2 regions of the Enterobacter hormaechei subsp. xiangfangensis genome follow, and region 1 is predicted to be linked to the other one. Evidence: predicted binding sites of a transcription regulator. Region 1 holds the regulator's gene; the other holds the start of a gene.

The links. Region 1 encodes LexA, which represses DNA repair genes until DNA is damaged. Its sites were predicted from a motif close to TNCTGTATGTACATACAGNA; they were not measured.
Region 2: sbmC (DNA gyrase inhibitor SbmC) is a predicted target of LexA. The motif match lies at 2,463-2,482, and genes of this name have one in related genera.

The regions. Positions count from the first base shown of each region.
Region 1 covers NZ_CP017183.1:314,746-319,698, reverse strand. Annotated here, with positions in the region: gene BFV63_RS01540 (conjugal transfer protein TraF) at 1-151, opposite strand, end outside; gene BFV63_RS01535 (cupin domain-containing protein) at 344-832, opposite strand; gene zur (zinc uptake transcriptional repressor Zur) at 950-1,462, shown strand; gene BFV63_RS01525 (CsbD family protein) at 1,510-1,719, opposite strand; gene dinF (MATE family efflux transporter DinF) at 1,839-3,176, opposite strand; gene lexA (transcriptional repressor LexA) at 3,240-3,848, opposite strand; gene BFV63_RS01510 (diacylglycerol kinase) at 3,957-4,325, opposite strand; gene plsB (glycerol-3-phosphate 1-O-acyltransferase PlsB) at 4,480-4,953, shown strand, end outside.
Region 2 covers NZ_CP017183.1:2,932,850-2,937,802, reverse strand. Annotated here, with positions in the region: gene sbcB (exodeoxyribonuclease I) at 1-1,015, opposite strand, end outside; gene dacD (serine-type D-Ala-D-Ala carboxypeptidase DacD) at 1,207-2,379, shown strand; gene sbmC (DNA gyrase inhibitor SbmC) at 2,498-2,971, shown strand; gene BFV63_RS14115 (FUSC family protein) at 3,063-4,121, shown strand; gene BFV63_RS14110 (DUF496 family protein) at 4,269-4,604, shown strand; tRNA gene BFV63_RS14105 (tRNA-Asn) at 4,752-4,827, opposite strand.

The sequences.
Region 1 (4,953 bases):
TTGCCAGCAACGCGGGGTTGATTAACGCCCCGCTGCCATAGCTCCCTGCCGCGACACCCGTTCCGCCCATTGCGTCGCTACGCGCTTCCGTCCAGGTATTGGCTGCTCCCGCCTGATTTGCCATAAAAAAGGAGACAGCGATGCTAACCATCGAAAATTTAAAATGTTTTTTCACAGTGTGCTCGTAAATAGTTTGTTATTAGTTAACCCTGTCTGTTATCACCCAAACAGGAACGAACTATTGCTGTGAATAAGTGCAAAAAGACCCGCTATTTCCTTAAGTTAAATTCCATCCCGGCCTGTTGTAATATGTGACGACCATCAATATTTATAGAAGAGGAAATTATTTTCGCCCAGGTTTTCCATCGTGCGGCCCAAAAAACTGAGGCGGATGGTCGACCCAGCGGTCTTCGCGCGTCGCGGCATACACCGGATTGAGCGGATAGTAGATACGGTTATGTTTTTTATTGGCCTCACCCACCACCAGTAAGCGCACCTCTTCATCGGTATTGTTGATAAAGGTGTGACACACGCCCGTCCCGGCTGGAAATCCCACGCTGTCTCCGGGTTCGAGCTTCCATAAATAGCCATTGATCCAGGCCTCAGGGTAACCCTCCAGAACGTAAACAAACTCCTCTTCGTCGCTTTCCGCATGCGGATAAGATGTGCGGCGTCCGGGCGGCAGCCGTTCATGGTGAATACCAATGCGGCCGAGACCCAGTTTGCGGGCCAGCGGCGCGCCAATAGAAAAACGTTCGTTGCTGTCAGGATACGTTGCGTCATCAGCGCCTTCCACGTCCCGCCAGTGCCGAATACAGTCAGGTCTTTTCATTTTGCGATCTCTTGATTTGCGATGCGTCAGGTATAGCACAGCCTGGCGGATCTCGGTGTTTTTAGCAGAACATGATAAAGTGAGAGTTTTCACCCCTTACCACATCCGAGGTGCCCGATGGACAAGTCCACAAAAGAGCTGTTAGCGCAAGCTGAAAAGCTGTGCGCGCAACGCAATGTGCGCCTGACCCCGCAGCGCCTTGAGGTACTGCGTCTGATGAGCCTGCAACAGGGCGCCATCAGCGCCTACGATCTGCTCGATCTGCTGCGTGAAAGCGAGCCGCAGGCAAAACCGCCGACCGTTTATCGGGCGCTGGATTTTCTGCTGGAGCAAGGGTTTGTGCATAAAGTGGAATCAACAAACAGCTATGTGCTGTGCCATCTTTTTGACCAGCCAACTCACACGTCCGCCATGTTTATCTGCGATCGCTGTGGTGTGGTGAAGGAAGAGTGTGCGGAAGGTGTGGAAGATATTATGCATACGCTGGCAGCCAGAATGGGCTTTGCGCTGCGCCATAATGTGATTGAAGCCCACGGCTTATGTTCTGCCTGCGTGGAGGTGGAGTCATGCCGTCATCAGGATGACTGTCAGCACGATCACTCTATCCTGGTGAAGAAAAAGCCGCGTTAAAGCCAAAGAAAAAGGCGGCTCAGGGCCGCCCTTGGGGATAGTACCGGTTACCAGCGGTAGTCGTTACGGGTTTCCCAGTCTTTGACTTCGTTTTCCGCCTGATCTTTTTCGTAACCGTAGCGCTCCTGGATTTTACCTACCAGCTGATCGCGCTTACCTTCAATGACGGTCATATCGTCATCTGTCAGCTTACCCCACTGTTCTTTCGCTTTACCTTTGAATTGCTTCCAGTTGCCGCCGATTTCGTCTTTATTCATAATCGTGTCCTCGTGTTAAGCGTCTATGAGTATCGCCCGCTACGTTCTTTTCTGCTGGACGTGATTATTATTGTAGTTAAGGATTCGGTAGTTGTTTTTATATTCGGAATCTTTAACCGTTACGATATATCGTGCGGGGCTGGAAACCAGGTATTGTTTCGCCAGTGACGATGCCAGATAACGGCCAGCGAAAGGCCACGCAGTGAGAGAAACACCGCCAGCGCCAGCCACAGACCATGATTGCCGAGATACGGCAGGGTCAGCAGCGTCAGGCCAAACCCCGCCGCCGCGACGGCCATGCTGTTGCGCATCTCCGCCCCTCGCGTCGCACCAATAAACATGCCGTCCAGCAAATAGCACCACACACCCACCACCGGTAATACTACCTGCCAGAGGATGTAGCGATCGGCCAGCTCACGTAGCGCGGGCAACGAGGTGAGTAGCGCGACAATATGCTCACCAAAACAGGCGTATACCAGAGCAAAGGCCAGCGCCACCAGGCCCGCCTGACGACAGGCAGCACGCCAGACCTCACGTAACTGGCCGCTTTCACGCGCGCCATAGGCCTGCCCTGAATGCGCCTCGACGGCGTAAGCAAAACCATCCAGCGCGTAAGCGGTAAAGGTCAGTAACGTCATGAGCACTGCGTTGACTGCGACGATTTCAGGCCCAAGACGCGCACCAAAAACGGTTAAGGCGCCAAAGCAGAGTTGCAGCAGGAGCGAACGGAGCATGATGTCGCGATTAAGCGCCAGCAGCTTACGAATGTTGCCGCGCCAGGCCGATTTCAGCAGATCCAGGGTGATACCGCGCATCGCCAGTACGCGCCAGACCATTCCCAAACCAATTAGCAGCGTACCGTACTCGGCAATCGCCGTGGCCAGCGCCGCGCCCCGGACGTTCATGTGCAGCCCCATCACCAGCCACAGATCGAGCATAATGTTAAGCAGGTTGCCTACCACCAGCAGGATCACCGGCGCGCGGGCGTACTGCACGCCCAACAGCCAGCCCAGCAGGACCAGGTTTGCCAGTGAAGCGGGCGCGCTGAGCCAGCGAATTTCGAGGAACCGCCGGGCCTGTTCCAGTACGGCATCGCTGCCGCCCACAATATGGAGCGCAAAATCAATCAGCGGCGTACGCAACAGAACGATTAACGCGCCAGCACCGAACGCCAGAATGAGCGGCTGAACCAGCGCACGCGCCAGACGCAGGGGATCTTTTGCACCATACGCCTGGGCCGTCAGGCCCGTCGTACTCATGCGCAGAAAAAGCAGCAGCATAAAGAGAAAGCTGGTCGCCGTTGCGCCGATCGCGACGCCGCCGAGATAAATCGGCGAATCGAGATGCCCGATAACCGCCGTATCCACCAGCCCAAGCAGAGGAACGGTAATATTGGAAAAAATCATCGGTAGCGCAAGACGCCACAACGCCTTATCGGCAGAAGTTAGCAATGCCATGGAAATTACCGGAATCAGAAAACAGGCCAGGCTGTAGAGGAACTACAGCCTGTCAGGAAGAGATTACAGCCATTCACCGTTGCGGATAACGCCGACCGCCAGTCCTTCAATAGAGAAGCTCTGCTCGCGGAGATCCACCACAATCGGGGAGAATTCATTGTTTTCAGGCAGAAGCTGCACGGTATTGCCTTGTTTCTTCAGGCGCTTAACCGTCACTTCATCATCAATGCGCGCCACCACGACTTGCCCGTTACGCACGTCCTGCGTTTTGTGTACCGCCAGCAGATCGCCATCCAGAATACCGATATCTTTCATGGACATTCCGCTAACGCGCAGCAGGAAATCGGCGCTCGGCTTGAACATGCCTGGATCAACCTGATAGTGCCCTTCGATGTGCTGCTGCGCCAGCAGAGGTTCACCTGCCGCTACGCGACCCACCAGCGGAATACCGCTCTCTTCTTCCACCAGCAGACGAATACCGCGTGAGGCGCCGGAAACAATCTCAATCACGCCCTTACGCGCCAGCGCTTTAAGGTGCTCTTCGGCAGCATTAGGAGAACGGAAGCCCAGACGCTGCGCAATTTCTGCACGCGTGGGTGGCATACCCGTCTGGCCGATATGATCCCGAATGAGATCAAACACCTCTTGCTGCCTGGTCGTTAACGCTTTCATACCGCCCCCTGGGTGTATATACAGTTATGCTGTGAGTATATACAGTCAAAGGCGATTTTGGAACCAAAAACTGCACAAAAAACCAGGGACTTAATTATTCCTCGAGGCTCATCGGAAATGCGACCAAAGCAGCGTGACCCAGGTGATCGCCGCAGTGATAATCGCCAGCAGTACGGCAGCGGAACCCATGTCTTTCGCCCGGCCAGACAATTCATGGAATTCCGACCCGATTCGGTCAACAACGGCCTCAATAGCGCTATTAAGAATTTCCACTATCATCACCAGAAAGACAGATCCGATGAGCAGTACGCGGGTGATAGCATCAACATCAAGGAAGCAGGCGATGACAACGGCAACGATTGCAGCAACCGCCTCCTGGCGGAAAGCGGCTTCATTAACCCATGCAGCGCGGAAACCTTTCCATGAATAACCGGCAGCTTTAATGATTCGAGTTAACCCAGTGGTATTATTGGCCATTAAAAGAACCTTTTATGATAAATAGCGTCTGTAACTAAAGCCGCAGCGCGTTTTGCTGCAACCTGAAGTATGACGGGTAACAACAGAAATTTTGCGCGCTTTCTGTTATCCTTGCGCCGCAATTGCATTATTAACCAGAGGCTTTACATCGTTTATGTCCGGCTGGCCACGAATTTACTACAAATTACTTAATTTACCATTAAGCGTCCTGGTAAAAAGTAAGTCTATCCCAGCAGAACCTGCGCTGGAATTAGGGCTCGATACGTCGCGCCCTATTATGTACGTTTTGCCTTATAACTCGAAGGCAGACCTGCTGACGCTTCGCGCTCAATGTCTGGCGCACGATTTACCTGACCCACTTGAACCGCTGGAAGTCGACGGTACGCTGCTGCCACGCTACGTGTTCATCCATGGCGGGCCGCGCGTGTTCACCTATTACACGCCGAAAGAAGAGTCCATTAAGCTGTTCCATGATTACCTCGATCTGCACCGCAGCAACCCCGATCTGGACGTGCAGATGGTGCCGGTGTCGGTGATGTTTGGCCGTCGTCCGGGGCGCGAAAAAGGGGAAGAGAACCCGCCGCTGCGTATGCTCAACGGCATTCAGAAGTTTTTCGCCGTCTCCTGG
Region 2 (4,953 bases), 2.0 Mb from region 1:
CTTTCAGGTTATCGAGGCAGTGCTGACGGTTAATCCCCAGCCGGTCGGCGTCTTCCGGGCGTAGCGTGTTGGCCTGCGCCAGCACCGGGCACTTATTAATGTGCACCAGTTTTACCGGTACGGCTGGCAGGTCACCCAGCGCCTCTTTCGGCGTATAGAGCCGTTCACGTAAGGTGTCGCTGTCGAGCTCAAGCAGCGGGGAGATATCTCCGGCAAGATCCACCATGATGACGGCGTTACGGTTGTCCGGATGCCAGGCAAGCGGCGCCACCCAGCTTGTATTCCCGCGCCACGCACCGAACATCCCTGAAATATGCACCAGCGGTTTCATCTGCGGCACGTCAATTAGCGTCATCAGCTTTTGCTTGCTGCGATGGCTCAACAGATACTCAAACAGGCGCGGCTGCGCGGTTTTTACAAGTTTCGCCATAGCGATGGTCGCGTAAACGTCTGCCATCGCGTCGTGGGCATTGCTGTGCTCAATGCCGTTGGCCCGCGTCAGGTGCTCGAGCCTGAAGCTCGGCAAGCCGTCGTCGTTCTCCGGCCAGTTAATCCCCTCCGGGCGCAGCGCATAGCAGGCGCGCATGATATCCAGCAAATCCCAGCGTGAATTACGGTTCTGCCAGCTCCAGGCATACGGATCGTAGAAGTTGCGGTAGAAGATATTGCGCGTCACTTCATCGTCAAAACGGATATTGTTGTAACCCACCACGCAGGTATTGGGCACCGTGAACAGGTCGTGGATGCGACGGGCAAATTCTGCTTCGCTAACGCCTTTATCCCGCGCTTCCTGAGGCGTGATGCCCGTCACCATCACCGCGCCCGGCTGCGGCAGATAGTCATCGGCGGGCTTACAGTAAAACACCTCGGGTTCGCCGATGACGTTAAATTCGTCATCGGTACGGATAGCCGCAAACTGCGCCGGTCGGTCCAGCGCCGGATGGGTGCCAAAGGTTTCGTAATCGTGGAACAAAAAAGTCGGGCGCGCGGCAGAGTCAGACACCAGTAATCTCATCCTGTTAAAAATTGACGTCTCTATGGTAAACGATTGGGGTGAGCAGTCCGAATAAAAAGCACCGTCAGGCAAGAAATTTGCGAGATTTGTTCCGAAAAAATCTGCGTGCTGTCACATTTTTTTGCAATTAAGGCAGGTAACGACATCAGAACTCCCGTAAAAAGGTCATCGATTTTTACTGACCTGAGGATATACCGTTGAAACGCCGTCTGTTTATTGCTGTTTCTTTACTCGCTTCGAGTATTTCATCCGCGCTGGCTGCCGAGCCGCTGGATTTTTCACCTCAGCCGCCTGCCATCCAGGCTGGCTCCTGGGTATTGATGGATTACACCACGGGTCAAATCTTAACGGCGGGCAACGAACATCAGCAGCGCAATCCGGCGAGCCTGACCAAACTGATGACGGGGTACGTTGTCGATCGCGCCATTGATAGCCACCGCATCAGCCCCGATGACATTGTGACGGTCGGACGTGACGCCTGGGCAAAAGGCAATCCGGTCTTTGACGGTTCGTCGTTGATGTTTCTGAAGGAGGGCGATCGGGTTTCCGTGCGCGATCTCAGCCGCGGCCTGATTGTTGATTCCGGCAATGATGCCTGCGTGGCGCTGGCGGATCACGTGGCGGGCGGTCAGCCGCAGTTCGTCAGGATGATGAATGACTATGTTGAAAAGCTGAACCTGCGCGATACCCACTTCGAAACCGTACACGGGCTGGATGCACCGGGTCAGCACAGCTCCGCCTACGATCTCGCCGTGCTTTCACGGGCCATCATTCACGGCGAGCCTGAGTTCTACCACATGTACAGCGAGAAGAGCCTGACCTGGAACGGCATCACCCAGCAGAACCGCAACGGCCTGCTGTGGGATAAGACCATGAACGTGGATGGTCTGAAAACGGGACACACCTCGGGCGCGGGCTTTAACCTGATTGCCTCAGCGGTGGACGGTCAGCGTCGACTGATTGCGGTGGTGATGGGGGCAGACAGCCCGAAAGGACGTGAAGATCAGGCGCGCAAGCTGCTGCACTGGGGACAGCAAAATTTTGATACGGTGCAGATCCTGCATAACGATAAAAAAGTGGGAACCGAGCGCATCTGGTACGGTGATAAAGAGCAGATCGCGCTGGGCACGGATCAGGACTTCTGGCTGGCATTACCCAAATCGGAAGTGCCGAACATCAAGGCGAAATACGTGATGGATAAAAAAGAGCTGGAAGCGCCGATCGCCGCGCATCAGCGGGTAGGGGAGATCCAGCTGTACGATCGTGACAAGGTGGTCGCGCACTGGCCATTGGTTACGCTGGAAAGCGTTGAAAAGGGTGGGCTTTTCTCCCGTCTTGGCGATTATCTGCATCATAAACTCTGACCTTTTCGGGCAGACTGGCAGTGTTGCGAGTCTGCTCACATAATAAACACTCCTGGTTTGCCGATAATCTCGATTCTGCTTTACAGTGTATATATATACAGTAATAAACGGAGGCAGCATGGACTACAGCATCAGGCAGCAACAGAAACGTACGATTGCAGGCTTTCATCTCGTGGGGCCGTGGGAAAAGACGGTCAAGCAGGGATTTGAACAGCTGGTCATGTGGGTAGATGGTCGTCATATTCAGCCGCAGGAGTGGGTGGCCGTTTATTATGACAATCCGGATGACGTGCCGGCAGAAAAGCTCCGCTGCGTTACCGCCGTAACGGTAGTAGACGATTTCACTATTCCTGAAAACAGCGAAGGGGTGATGATGACCGAAATTGCTGCCGGAGAGTATGCTATTGCCGCCGCGCGCGTTGAAAATCATGATTTCGCTACTCCATGGTATCAGTTCTTCAACTCCCTGCTGGAAGACAGCAAATTCCAGATTGCAGCAAAACCCTGCTTCGAACGCTATCTGAACGATGGCAATGCTGACGGCTACTGGGATATTGAGATGTTTGTACCGGTAGAGCACAAAGTGGGATAATCCTGCGAAACGCAGGGTTTTTCAGCCGGGCGCGATCCACCCGGCTGAAAACACAGTACAATTGTGGTTTGCCGTAGAGCTGGAGACGGGTGTGCGCCCCGACAAGTCATTAACCCCTTTTGAAATTCGGTTATACAAACATTATCGCGTGGTGCACGGTTGCCGCATTGCGCTGGCGTTTGTGTTGACCTTCGTACTGGTTCGTTTGCTGGATATCCCGGAAGGGACGTGGCCGCTGATCACGCTGGTGGTGGTGATGGGGCCGATCTCATTCTGGGGGAACGTGGTCCCGCGCGCTTTCGAACGCATAGGCGGTACCGTTTTAGGCTCAGCGCTTGGGCTTATCGCCCTGAAGCTGGAGCTGATTTCATTTCCGTTCATGTTGCTGTGGTGCGCGGTGGCGATGTTTCTTTGCGGATGGCTGGCCCTCGGCAAGAAACCGTATCAGGCGCTGCTGATTGGCATTACGCTCGCGGTTGTGGTCGGCGCACCGGCGGGCGATATGACCACGGCATTGTGGCGAAGCGGGGACGTGATCCTCGGCTCGTTGCTCGCCATGCTGTTTACCGGCATCTGGCCGCAGCGCGCCTTCCTGCACTGGCGCATTCAGATGGCAAACTACGTCACGGCATTTAACCGGGTCTACCAGGCCGGGTTTTCGCCGAATCTGATTGAGCGTCCGCGGCTGGAAAAGCATCTGCAAAAAATCCTCAATGATGTGGTCAAAATGCGCGGGTTAATTACGCCAGCAAGCAAAGAAACCCATATCCAGAAAGCCATCTTTGAAGCTATTCAGACGGTCAGCCGTAATCTGGTCTGTATGCTTGAACTGCAAATCAATGCCCACTGGGCCTCACGCCCCAGCCATCTTCTGATGCTCAACGCGCATACGCTGAAAGAGACGCAGCAGATGACGCAACAAACCCTGCTGACCATCGCTCATGCGCTCTATGAAGGTAACCCGCAGCCGATACGGGCAAACAGCGAGCGGCTGAACGAAATCGTCGCCGAGCTCAAACAGCTGATGAATGAGCGCCAGGGCGACAATGTGGCGGAAACGCCCATCCATGGTTATGTCTGGCTGAGTATGGAGCTGGCGCGGCAGCTGGAGTTGTTATCGCAGCTGATTTGCCGGGCTCTGCGCAAATAAAAAGCGTATGTGATGCCTGCTGCTTCGATTCAGCAACAATTAGGGTTATGATGGTTTTAAACGATATACTCATTGTCATTCGCAGCCGCTGTCTGTTAAAACGGTTGCTTTAACGAATCCGAATCTCACATTATCAGGGGTGTAAAAATGGAAACTACCAAGCCTTCGTTCCAGGATGTTCTGGAGTTCGTCCGCCTGTTCCGCCGCAAAAACAAGCTACAGCGCGAAATCCAGGACGTAGAGAAGAAGATCCGTGACAACCAGAAACGTGTCCTGCTGCTGGACAACCTGAGCGACTACATCAAGCCAGGTATGAGCGTTGAAGCTATTCAGGGCATCATCGCCAGCATGAAGAGCGATTATGAAGATCGCGTTGATGACTACATCATCAAAAACGCTGAGCTGTCCAAAGAGCGTCGCGACATCTCCAAGAAGCTGAAAGTGATGGGCGAAATCAAAAACGTCGACGCTAAAGGCGAGTAATCGCACACTCTGTTGCCCGGTGGCGCTGCGCTTACCGGGCCTACAGGACTGTTATCACGTAGGTCGGGTAAGGCGAAGCCGCCACCCGACAATTTTACCGAACGCAAAAAAGCAAAAAGCCTGCTCTAAAAGCAGGCTTTTTAAATTTGGCTCCTCTGACTGGACTCGAACCAGTGACATACGGATTAACAGTCCGCCGTTCTACCGACTGAACTACAGAGGAATCGTTGTGGAGGCTTATCTTAGCGGCGAAAAAAATTTTGTCAAACCTGATCTCAGGCAAAAGCGTTTGTTTGATGATTCTGTCGTCATTTTGTTGTAAATCCAAACATAATTTTATGGAAAATAC